DNA from 3 places in the Billgrantia antri genome. Region 3 is predicted to be linked to each of the others. Evidence: predicted binding sites of a transcription regulator. Region 3 holds the regulator's gene; each other region holds the start of a gene.
The links. The regulator sigma-54, encoded in region 3, starts transcription at its own class of promoters, with help from an activator protein. The targets are predictions, from matches to a motif close to TGGCACNNNNNTTGCTNT.
Positions count from the first base shown of each region.

Region 1 (3,710 bases), 1.7 Mb from region 3:
CGGGCAATCTGCTCGACCAGCCTGCGCACCGTCTCCAGCTCCAGCCGCGGCTGGTCGCGCAGCCACTGGGCCAATGTGCGGCCCTCGATGTACTCCGTCACGCTGTAGAGATAGCGGCGTCGGCGCCCCGGCCGGTGCGCCTTGACCACGTGGGGGTTGTCGATGCGCTGGGCGATCCACTCCTCGAGCAGGAACCGCTCCACGTGCCGCGGATCCTCGCGCAGCTCGGTCGCCAGGGTCTTGATGACCACCTTGTGCGAGCTCTCCTCGTCCACGGCCAGGTAGGCGTGACTGCGGGCGCTGGCGTGGAGCTGGCGCACGACCCGATAGCCGTCCAAGCACATTCTCGGTTCGAGCTGCGGCGGAAACGGCAGTTCCACCTCCCCCGACCAGGCTTCGCGGGCATGACCCAGCGGCACCTCATCCACCCTCACCACCTGCGCCGTGAGGTTGTCGTCGCTGCCCGCCTCGAAGGCCGCCTGCACCAGGGCGCGAGCGGCGGCGTCCAGGTCTGCCTCGTGCTCGGCCAGGAGCTGACGCATGCGCGCTTCGCTCAGGTGCTCGTACACGCCGTCGGTCACCAGCAGGAAGCCGTCCCCCGCCTCGACGGGCAGCGCCAGGTAGTCGATCTCGAGCTGCTCGCCGATACCCATTGCCCGGCTGAGGTAGCACCTGTCGGGTGCCAGCCAGGCGCGGTGCTCGCTGGTCAGCGGCTCGAGGTTGTCGTCCTGCAGGCGGTAGAGCCGCGCATCGCCGACATGGAAGACATGCGCAGTGCGCGACTTCAGCACCAGCGCGGTGAAGGTACAGACGTAGCCACGGTCCTTGTCCCAGCGATACTCGCTGCGCCGGGTCTGGGCATGCAGCCAGGCGTTGGTCGCCATCAGCACCCGCTGGGCCGCGGTCTTCACCGTCCAGCTCTCGGCGGTACAGTAGTAGTCCTCGATGAAGCTCCTGACCGCCGTTTCGCTGGCGACCCGGCTCACCGCGCTGGTGCTGATCCCGTCGGCCAGCGCCACCACGACACCCTTGCTCGACAACTGCGGCTCACGCGGCACGTAGGCGCCGTGGAAGTCCTGGTTGACCGCCTTGCGCCCCGGCTCCGAGCACTGGCCCAGCGAGACCCGCAACGAGTTGCCGGGTTCGAACGCCGACATCTCAGATGTCACGCAGCGGCGCGGTGCGCACATGGGTGGCATACAGCGTCAGGCCGGTCAGCGAGAGCCCGCCGATCAGATTGCCCACCACCACGGGGATCTCGTTCCAGATCAGGTAATCCGCAATCGAGAAGTCACCGCCCATCATCAGCGCCGACGGGAACAGGAACATGTTGACGATGGAGTGCTCGAAGCCCATGAAGAAGAACACCATGATCGGCATCCACATGGCGATCACCTTGCCGCCCACCGTAGTCGAGATCATCGCCCCGACCACGCCGAGTGAGACCATCCAGTTGCACAGGATGCCGCGAATCAGGATGGTCAGCATGCCCGCCGCGCCGAACTCCTTGTAACCCACGGTGCGGGCATGGCCGATTCCGGCGATCTTCTGCCCCACCTCGTCCGGCGGCGTGGCGAAGCCGTAGGTGAAGACGATCGCCATCAGCACCGCCACGGTCAGGGCGCCCCCCAGATTGCCGCAGAAGACCTTGCCCCAGTGGATAAGGATTCTCTCGATGGTGACGCCGGGGCGCCGGTCGAGCCAGGCCAGCGGGGTGAGCACGAAGACCCCGGTCAGCAGGTCGAAGCCCATCAGGTAGAGCATGCAGAAGCCGACCGGGAACAGCGCAGCCCCGAGGATCGGCATACCGGTCTGCACCGTGATGGTCACGGCGAATACCGCGGCCAGTGCCAGGATGGCGCCCGCCATGAAGGCGCGAATCAGGACGTCCCGCGTGGCCATGTGGAGCTTGGACTCGCCGGCGTCGACCATCTTTGTCGCGAATTCCGAAGGAAGCAGATAGGACATGGTGTTCTCTACGCGCTTGGCGCCTCTCGTCTCGTGTCTGAGGTGACGAACGCAAAGGCGCCTGAAGCCGGCGTGCAGCTTCAGGCGCCCTTGCCTGTATTCGTCGCGTTGTCATGGGGCCAAGGCCGGCGGCGATCGTCGTTGATCCTGCCGGCCAGCCTGCGCATGCAGCAGGCCCTGCCCAAGAACAAGCACGTGGCGTGCCAACTCTTTATTACAGATCGGAAAAAAGCGCGTGTCGCGGGGGCTTCACGCCATGCCTTCCGCTGCCATGCTTGCCGCAGCAGGCAGCGCGGCCTCTATCCCACGGCGGATAGAGGCCACGGCGGTGCATGGGGTGGCGCTGACGCCCAGCCTTGGTGCAGTTCGTCTCAGCGGGGCGGGGAAATCTCGGCACGAGCGGATTGCGCGGCGGCCGGGCTGGTGGCGACCATGCGCACCACGCTGCCCACCACGATCAGGCAGGGCGAAGGCAGCGGCGAGGCGGCCAGCTTCTCCGGCATGTCGGCCAGGGTACCCACCAGCGAGGCCTGCTCGGGCAGGCTGGCGTTGGCCACCAGCATGATCGGCCAGTCGTCGGGCAGCCCATTGCGGCGCAGCCCGGCACAGATGGCCTCGACCTTGGTCAGGCCCATGTAGAAGATCAGCGTTTCATCCTGGCGCGCCAGCTCGGCCCAGTCGGGCTCGCCGTCCTTGCGGCACAGCTGGGCGGTGACGAAGCGCAGCTGCTGGGCGTGGGCGCGATCGGTCAGCGGAATGCCCATGCCCGCCGCCGCGGCCGAGGCGGCGGTAATGCCGGGCACGATCTCGGCCTCGACGCCGGCCTCGGCCAGCGCAGCGAGCTCCTCGCCCATGCGCCCGAACACGCCGGGGTCGCCGCCCTTGAGCCGCACTACCGACTTGCCCTCCCGCGCCAGCTTCACCAGCAAGGCACCGATCTCGGCCTGGGGCACGCTGTGGTGGCCACGCGCCTTGCCCACGTAGTAGCGCTCGTGGCCGGCGGGAATCAGCGCCAGCACGTCGTCGCCCACCAGGCGGTCGTAGACCACCGCCTCGGCCTGCTGCAGCAGGCGAGCGGCCTTGAGAGTGAGCAGCTCGACGTCGCCGCTACCCGCTCCCACCAGGTAAACCCGCCCGGCGCGGCACTCGCCGTCCAGGGTCAGGGTGGGCGCCTTGACCCGCGTGGAGCGGCCGAACGGCGAGCGCACGATGTGGCCCAGGCCATGCAGCCGCGAGAAGGCCGCCTGCCCTAGCGCCCGGGGCCGCTGCGCCCGACGCAACAGCTCAGGCGACAGCAGTGACTTCAATTGGCTCAGCGCTCGCATGCGCCTTCTCCTCTTCGATCAACGATTTCAGCTCGGGAACGCAACTTCCGCATTGGGTGCCGCAGGCCAGCCTGGCGCCCAGCGCCTCGACGCTGTCGTCGCCTTCACGGATCGCCTCTAGGATAGCGCGTTGACCCACCTGATGGCAGCTACACACTACCGGCCCCTGGTTGGCGGCGCCGTCGTCGCAGCCGGCCAGCAGGCGGCGGCGATGCTGCGCCGATAGCCCCGTGCCGGCACCGGCCTCCTCGAAGCGGGCATCGAGCCAGCTCAGGTTGGGCAGCTCCACCGGCGCCCCCACCATCAGCCACCAGCGCAGGCGGCCCGCGGCATCCACCCCGGCAGCGCGCAGCCGTCCGCTGGCGGGGTCGGTGCACCACAGCGTCGGCGCCACCGGCAGCGACGCCTCAAGCCAGG
Region 1 covers NZ_CP053383.1:1,293,446-1,297,155, reverse strand. Annotated here, with positions in the region: gene HNO53_RS06200 (bifunctional protein-serine/threonine kinase/phosphatase) at 1-1,157, opposite strand, end outside; gene HNO53_RS06195 (formate/nitrite transporter family protein) at 1,159-1,968, opposite strand; gene cobA (uroporphyrinogen-III C-methyltransferase) at 2,340-3,293, opposite strand; gene HNO53_RS06185 (nitrate reductase) at 3,253-3,710, opposite strand, start outside.
Region 1: a site for sigma-54 is predicted at 2,157-2,174, ahead of HNO53_RS06195 (formate/nitrite transporter family protein). Genes of this name have one in related genera too.

Region 2 (3,710 bases), 1.9 Mb from region 3:
GTCGCCGTTGGCGACCTCGCCCCCCTCGTCCTGGCGCAGCTCCGGCGGCAAGTCCTCGATCAGGATCTCGCGCCCCGATGCCATCACCGTCAGCCAGCGGCAGGTGTTCTCCAGCTGACGCACGTTGCCCGGCCAGGGTAGCCGGGTCAGGTGTGCCTCGGCGTCCTTGGTCAATACCTTGACGTCGGTGGCGAGCTCCTTGGCCGCTTCCACCAGGAAATGGCGCGCCAAGCGCGGGATGTCCTCGCGCCGCTCCGCCAGTTTGGGCAAGTGAACGCGGATCACGTTGAGGCGATGGAACAGATCCTCGCGAAAGCGGCCGTCCTCCACCAGTCGCTCGAGGTTCTGGTGGGTCGCGGCGATGATGCGCACATCCACCTTCACCGGGGTGTGGCCGCCGACCCGGTAGAACTCGCCGTCGGCCAGCACTCGCAGCAGCCGCGTCTGGGTCTCGGCGGGCATGTCGCCGATCTCGTCGAGGAACAGCGTGCCGCCGTTGGCCTGCTCGAAGCGCCCTTGTCGGCTGGCGGTGGCGCCGGTGAAGGCGCCCTTCTCGTGGCCGAACAGCTCGGACTCGATCAGGTCGCGGGGGATGGCTGCCATGTTTAGGGCGATGAACGGATGGCTGGCGCGCGGGCTGTGCTGGTGCAGCGCACGGGCCACCCGCTCCTTGCCGGTGCCCGACTCGCCGTTGATCAGCACCGTGATGTGCGAATGCGACAACCGCCCGATGGCACGGAATACCTCCTGCATCGCCGGCGCCTCGCCGATGATCTCCGCGTCGAGCCCCTCGGGCACGCTCACCGGGCGCTTGCGTTCCCGCGCATGGGCCACAGCGCGGCGCACTAGCGCCAGCGCCTCATCGACGTCGAACGGCTTGGGCAGGTACTCGAAAGCGCCGCCCTGGTAGGAGGCCACGGCACTTTCCAGGTCCGAGTGGGCCGTCATCACGATGACCGGCAGGTCGGGATGCACCTCGCGAATCCGCGACATCAGATCGAGGCCGTCGATCCCCGGCATGCGAATGTCGGTGACCAGTACGTCGGGCGGATCGTCCAGCAATCGGCTGAGCGCCACGTCGGCCCGATCGATGCATTCGACCTCGAGGTCGGGCTGAGCCAGGGCACGCTCCAGCACCCAGCGAATGGCGCGGTCGTCGTCGACCACCGCGACACGTGCGACATCAGTCATGGCGCCTCTCCAATGGAATAAGCAGACGAAATTCGGTATGGCCGGGGCGGGACTCGCACTCGATCAGCCCCTGGTGCTGATGCAGGATGCCCTGAGCAATGGACAGGCCCAGTCCGCTGCCGTCGGCGCGCCCCGATACCATCGGGTAGAAAAGGGTTTCCTGAAGGCTCTCGGGGACGCCGGGGCCGTTGTCGATCATTGCCACCTCGCAGACCAGGCGATGGCGCTCCGCGCCCAGGGTGAACTGACGGCGGGCCCGGGTGCGCAGCAGCAGGCTCGGCGCCTCGGTACCGGCCTCGGTCATCGCCTCCACGGCGTTGCGTGCCACATTGAGCACCGCCTGGATCATCTGCGCCTCGTCGCCGGGAAAATCCGGCAGGCTGGGGTCGTAGTCGCGCTCGATGGTCACCGCCGGGGTCTCGGCGAGCAGCAGGGTGCGCACCCGCTCCAGCACCTTGTGGATATTGAGCGGTTCGTGGCGCAGCAGCTTGTTCGGCCCCAGCATGCTGTCGACCAGGTCGCGCAGCCGATCGACCTCCTCGACGATGATGCGGGTGAACTCCTTCAGGGAAGGGTCATCGAGGTCGCGCTCCAGCAGTTGCGCCGCGCCACGGATCCCGCCCAGGGGGTTCTTGACCTCGTGCGCCAGCCCACGCGATAGCACCTTGATCGCCTCCTGGCGGTTGAGCAGGGCCTCCTCACGGGAGATGCGCAGCAGCCGGTCACGCGGTTCCATCTCTACCAGCAGCTCCACCGACGACAGCGGCGTCACCGTATAGTCGATCGTCACCACAGCGCCGCCGAGCAGCGCCAGCCTCACTTCGCGCTGGGTGTACGGGTGCTGATCGTCGCGCGCCTTGGCCAGCACCTCGCCCATGCCGTCGTCCTCGGCCAGCAACGTTGCCAGACCAAGCCCCTTCACCCGGCCCAGGCTGACCGCCAGCAGGGCTTCGGCCGCCGGATTCATCCAGCTCAACCGCAGCTCATCGTCGAGCAGCAGCACCGCGGTGGTGAGGTGTTCCATCAGGCGTCGATACATTTACCACCTTCCCCTCGGTGAATGCTGGAGCGCATGGGCAGCCCCTGCATCGTCATGGCGCATCGACGGAGATCGCCGCTGCACCGTCTCGATACCGGGCAGCGCCCGGGGCGGGACATGTCTATCTAGAAGCCAAGCAAGAAGCGCGCCAACCCCTCTCGGTACGGTATGGCGCCGTTTCGGGGCGACGATCCGACTCACTTATGCACTATAATGGTGCATGAGTGAAAAAACTGCCATGTCAGGGGGCATGGCTCCTTGCTCTCATGGTGCAGCCATCGACATGAGGGAAGCCGGAAGGTGAAAACCGCGTCAGTCGGCACGCTGCACGTACAGCGAGACCGGCGCGCTACGATGGCGCACTTGCCCCTGGGCGTCGAGCAGCTCTGCCTGCAGCACGTATTGCCCACGGTCGAGATTGGCCAGCATGAAGGCATGGGTATGCATGGGGGTCTGACTCACCCGGCCGTCGACCAGCAGTCGAACGCTGTGGTCGGGACGCAGCTCGGGCTCGATGGCCAGCTCCACTTGCAGGTTGCCGGCATAGCTCGCGGGAAGGTCCGCCCCATGCTGCGGCGAGCGGATACGAAAGGTGTCGTAGGGCATGAAGGGCTGGCCAGGCGGCTCGCCCATGCGTGGAGCTACGCCATCGACGCGCGGCGGTGCCGCCTGCCCTCCCTCGATGCCCGGTATCACGGTCAGCGGCGCCAGCTCGACCGGCTCGCCGCCACGACCGGGATCGTCGGTGAAGATCACGTTGCCCTGCGCATCGGTGGTGCGATAGATCGTCGTGGCCAGTGCGGCCTGAGCCAGTGCCAAGCCCAGCAGAATCAGCACGATCGCCTTGCCCATGAGGACTCTCCCTTGACGGCGACCCGCTCTTCGCTGACGGTCGTCCGGTGCCAGTGAACGTGTTTCCCCCGCGAACGTTTCGCATCCCAGTGTACGACAAAAAAGGGCCCCGCGATGCGGAGCCCCTGGTGGCAAACCGGTGGCAGGCCACCGGATGCGGCTGCTTAGCAGCTGTAGTACATGTCGAACTCGATCGGATGCGTGGTCATGCGGATACGCTCGACGTCTTCCATCTTCAGCTCGATGTAAGCATCGATCATGTCGTCGGTGAACACGCCGCCCTCGGTGAGGAAGGCACGATCCTTGTCCAGGGCTTCCAGCGCTTGATCCAGGCTGTGGGCCACGGTCGGCACTTTCTTGCCCTCTTCCGGCGGCAGGTCATAGAGGTTCTTGTCCATGGCATCGCCGGGGTGAATCTTGTTCTTGATGCCGTCGATACCGGCCATCAGCATCGCGGCGAAGCACAGGTAGGGGTTGGCGGTCGGGTCCGGGAAGCGAAGCTCGACGCGCTTGCCCTTGGGGCTCGCGGTATACGGAATGCGGATGGAGGCCGAGCGGTTGCGAGCACTGTAGGCCAGCATTACCGGCGCCTCGAAGCCCGGCACCAGACGCTTGTAGGAGTTGGTCG
Region 2 covers NZ_CP053383.1:349,720-353,429, reverse strand. Annotated here, with positions in the region: gene ntrC (nitrogen regulation protein NR(I)) at 1-1,191, opposite strand, end outside; gene glnL (nitrogen regulation protein NR(II)) at 1,184-2,230, opposite strand; gene HNO53_RS01635 (DUF4124 domain-containing protein) at 2,543-3,082, opposite strand; gene glnA (glutamate--ammonia ligase) at 3,247-3,710, opposite strand, start outside.
Region 2: a site for sigma-54 is predicted at 2,364-2,381, ahead of glnL (nitrogen regulation protein NR(II)). Genes of this name have one in related genera too.

Region 3 (3,710 bases):
GTTCGATCCAGGCGATGATGTCGTCGAGCATCTGTTGTACCAGCGGGTACTGCTCAAGGAACTCCACGATGCTGGGTTCCCGGCCAGTAGCGGAGCGCAGGCGCGGATCCCAGTAGGGGTTGGGCAGGCAGCGTGCATCGAAAACGATATCGGCATCGAGCGGCACGCCACCCTTGAAGCCGAACGACTCCACCGTCAGGGTCAGTTGGTCGGCGCGGTGGCTGGCCACTTGCTCGGTGATGCGCCCGCGTAGGTCATGCACCGACAGCCGTGAGGTGTCGATGATCAGATCCGCCAGGTTGCGAATGTCGCTGAGGGTCGCGTCTTCCGACTCGATGGCTTCGTTCAGGGTCATGTCCCGACCGCGGGTCAGGGGGTGGCGCCGCCGGGTGGCAGAGTAGCGTTCGAGAAGGATGCGGGCGTCGGTCGTCAGGTAGACGATCTGGCAGTCGACCTGATTGGTACGCAGCTCTTCCAGCAGACGCGGGAAGCGTTCAAGGGCATGAGGCAGGTTGCGAGCATCAATGCTCACCGCGATCGAAGTCTGGATCGTGGGTGAGTTGCGTAGCTCATCCACCAAGGAGCCGAGCAGCATCGCCGGGAGGTTATCGATGGCGTAGTAGCCGATGTCCTCGAGCGCCTGCAGTGCGATCGACTTGCCGGAGCCGGAGCGGCCGCTGATGATCACAAGCTGCATGAGGGGTCTCCTGATCAGGGCTGGCCGAAACGGTGAATCGTTCAATTCAGCCCGAGGACTGTCGTCGAATCGCTTCGATAAGGCGCTCGTGGAGTTCGCGCTGGCTAGCGCATTTTCGCAGCTGGGCGCGCGTCTCGGCATCGTTCATCACGCCGGCTACCTGGCTCAGCAGCGACAGGTGCGTATCGTCGGCCTCTTCGGGGACCAGCAGCACGAAGACCAGGTCGACCGGCTCGCCGTCGATGGCATCGAAGTCGATCGGCTCGGCCAGCTTGAGAAACGCCGCCACCGGGCTGTGACAGTGCGGGCTTCGGGCATGGGGGATTGCCACGCCATTGCCGATGCCGGTGCTGCCCAGCCTCTCGCGACCGACTAGCCTGCCGAAGACCTCCTGACTGTCGAGGCTCGGAGTGTTCTGCGCAATGAAGGTGCTGAAGAACTCCAGCACCCTCTTCTTGCTGCCTCCCGGAACATCGAACAGCGCTCGCTCCGGGGGCAGGATGGTTTCCAGTGTCATGGCAACTCAGCGAATGCCGGCGCCCTGGGCGCGAGCCTGGGCTTTTTCCTTGTGTTTGACCAGTTGACGATCGAGCTTGTCGGTCAGCGCATCGATGGCGGCGTACATGTCTTGATCGGAGGCTTCGGCGTGAAGGTCGGCGCCGGCGGCATGCAGCGTGCAGGCGGCCTGCTGACGCTCCTTCTCGATCGAGAGCGTGACCTGCACGTTGGTGATGTTGTCGTAGTGTCGCTGGACGCGGTTCAGCTTCTCGCTCACGTAGTCACGCAGTGAATCGGTCAGCTCAACATGATGGCCGGTGATGTTGACTTGCATGACAAGCTCCTTCGTCCTTCGGGTGGTAGCTCGATTGTAACCCTTTTTACTGCCCTGCATACCCCTTCGAATGGCGGGTTTGCCGGGGATCAGCATTGCGTCGCGGTATCAGCGAAAACGCTTGCGTTCGCTCGAAGAGGGGATGCCCAGGGCTTCGCGATATTTGGCCACCGTGCGGCGAGCGACCTGGATGCCATCCTCGCCCAGCAGCTCCACCAAGCGGCTGTCGGAGAGCGGCTTGCGCGGCGGTTCATCGGCGATCAGCTTGCGGATGCGGGCGCGAATCGCCGTGCTGGAATGCACGTCACCGTCACCGTTTCCGCCGACATGGCTGGAGAAGAAGTACTTCAGTTCGAAGACCCCGCGGGGGGTATGGATGAACTTCTGCGTCGTCACCCGCGAAATGGTCGACTCATGCATCTCGACGGCCTGGGCGATGTCGGCCAGTACCAGCGGCTTCATGCCCTCCTCGCCCTGTTCGAGAAACTCGATCTGGCGTGCCATGATCTCTCGCCCCACCCGCAGCAGGGTGTCGTTGCGGCTGGCAAGGCTTTTCATCAGCCAGCGCGCTTCCTGCAGGTGATCCTTGAGAAACTGGTTGTCCTGGCTCTTGTCCGCGCGCCGTACCAGGGCGACGTAGTCGGGCTGGATACGCAGACGTGGCAGTGCCTCGGCGTTAAGTTCCACGCGCCAGCCGGATTCGTCATGGTAAGCAACTAGGTCCGGGGTGACGTAGCTACTGCCGACCTCGGCATAGGCGCTTCCGGGACGGGGGTCCAACGAGCGAACCAGGGCGATGACCTGATCCAGAGATTCGTCGTCAAGCCCTAGGCGGCGCTTCAGCAGGCGACGATCGTCGGCGGCCAGGGCCTCGAGGAACTGGCGTACCAGGCGGCGGGTCTGGGGCAGCAGCGGCGTGTCATCGGGCATCGCGGCCAACTGCAGCATCAGGCACTCGCGCAGGTCGCGGGCGAACACGCCGGTCGGTTCGAACTGTTGCAGGCGCAGCAGGACCTGCTCGACCTCCCGGGTCGGCAGGCCCTCCAGGCCTTGCCGGCGCAGGCCGTCGCGAATCTCCTCCAGGGGTTGCGCCAGGTAGCCGGTGGCATCGACGGCGTCGATCAGGCTCTCGGCGATAAGGCGCTGGCGATCGCTCAGATCGGTCATCGCCAATTGCCAGATCAAATGGCCGGTCAGGGTCTGCGCCGAGGCCTGGCGCTCGAAGTCGGGGCCTTCGCCGGTAATGCCACCGGAACTCGTGCCGTGATCGGGGTAGGTATCCGACCAGTCGCTGTCGGTGGAGAGTTCGCTGGGTATCTCGCTGGCCCAGTCATCGCTTGGGGTATCGCTGACGGCCTGCTCACCGAAGCCGTCGTCGAGTTCCAGCATGGGGTTGGATTCCAGTGCCTGCTGGATCTCCTGGCGCAGGTCGAGCGTCGAAAGCTGCAGCAGGGCTATCGCCTGCTGCAGCTGGGGAGTCATGGTCAGCTGGGTGCCGACACGCAGTTGCAGGGATGCTTTCATGGCCATGAGAGGTAGGCGCTCATCTGCCGGAAAAGCTCTACCCTAGACGGGAAGGTCACGACTTGCAAGAGAGTTGACTGCAATATGTATGCCAGTAAGGGTTTTTATCCCTGATTAGAATGTTTTAATGCAGTCTAGGGGCTTGCATAATGCGACAGAGTGAGCTACAGACGAAAGTCCTCGCCGAGGTAAACCTCGCGGACCCGTCGGTTGGCCAGAATGGCCTCGGCATCGCCTTCGGCGATGATCTGGCCGTCGCCGACGATATAGGCCGAGTCGCAGATGTCCAGCGTTTCGCGTACGTTGTGATCAGTGATCAGTACGCCGATATCACGTGCCTTGAGCTGGCGAATGATGCCCTTGATTTCCCCCACCGAGATCGGATCGACCCCGGCAAAGGGCTCATCGAGCAGAATGAAGGCCGGCTCGGTGGCCAGTGCCCGGGCGATCTCGACGCGTCGCCGCTCACCACCGGACAGGCTCATGCCGAGGTTGTCGCGGATGTGGGTAACGTGGAAGTCCTCCAGCAGTTGCTCGAGCCTCGCCTGTCGCCCACGACGGTCGAGATCCCGTCGTGTCTCGAGGATGGCCATGATGTTGTCGGCCACCGACAGCTTGCGAAAGATCGAGGCTTCCTGGGGCAGGTAGCCGATACCG
Region 3 covers NZ_CP053383.1:2,987,506-2,991,215, reverse strand. Annotated here, with positions in the region: gene rapZ (RNase adapter RapZ) at 1-697, opposite strand, end outside; gene ptsN (PTS IIA-like nitrogen regulatory protein PtsN) at 744-1,214, opposite strand; gene hpf (ribosome hibernation-promoting factor, HPF/YfiA family) at 1,221-1,529, opposite strand; gene HNO53_RS13895 (RNA polymerase factor sigma-54) at 1,638-3,059, opposite strand; gene lptB (LPS export ABC transporter ATP-binding protein) at 3,218-3,710, opposite strand, start outside.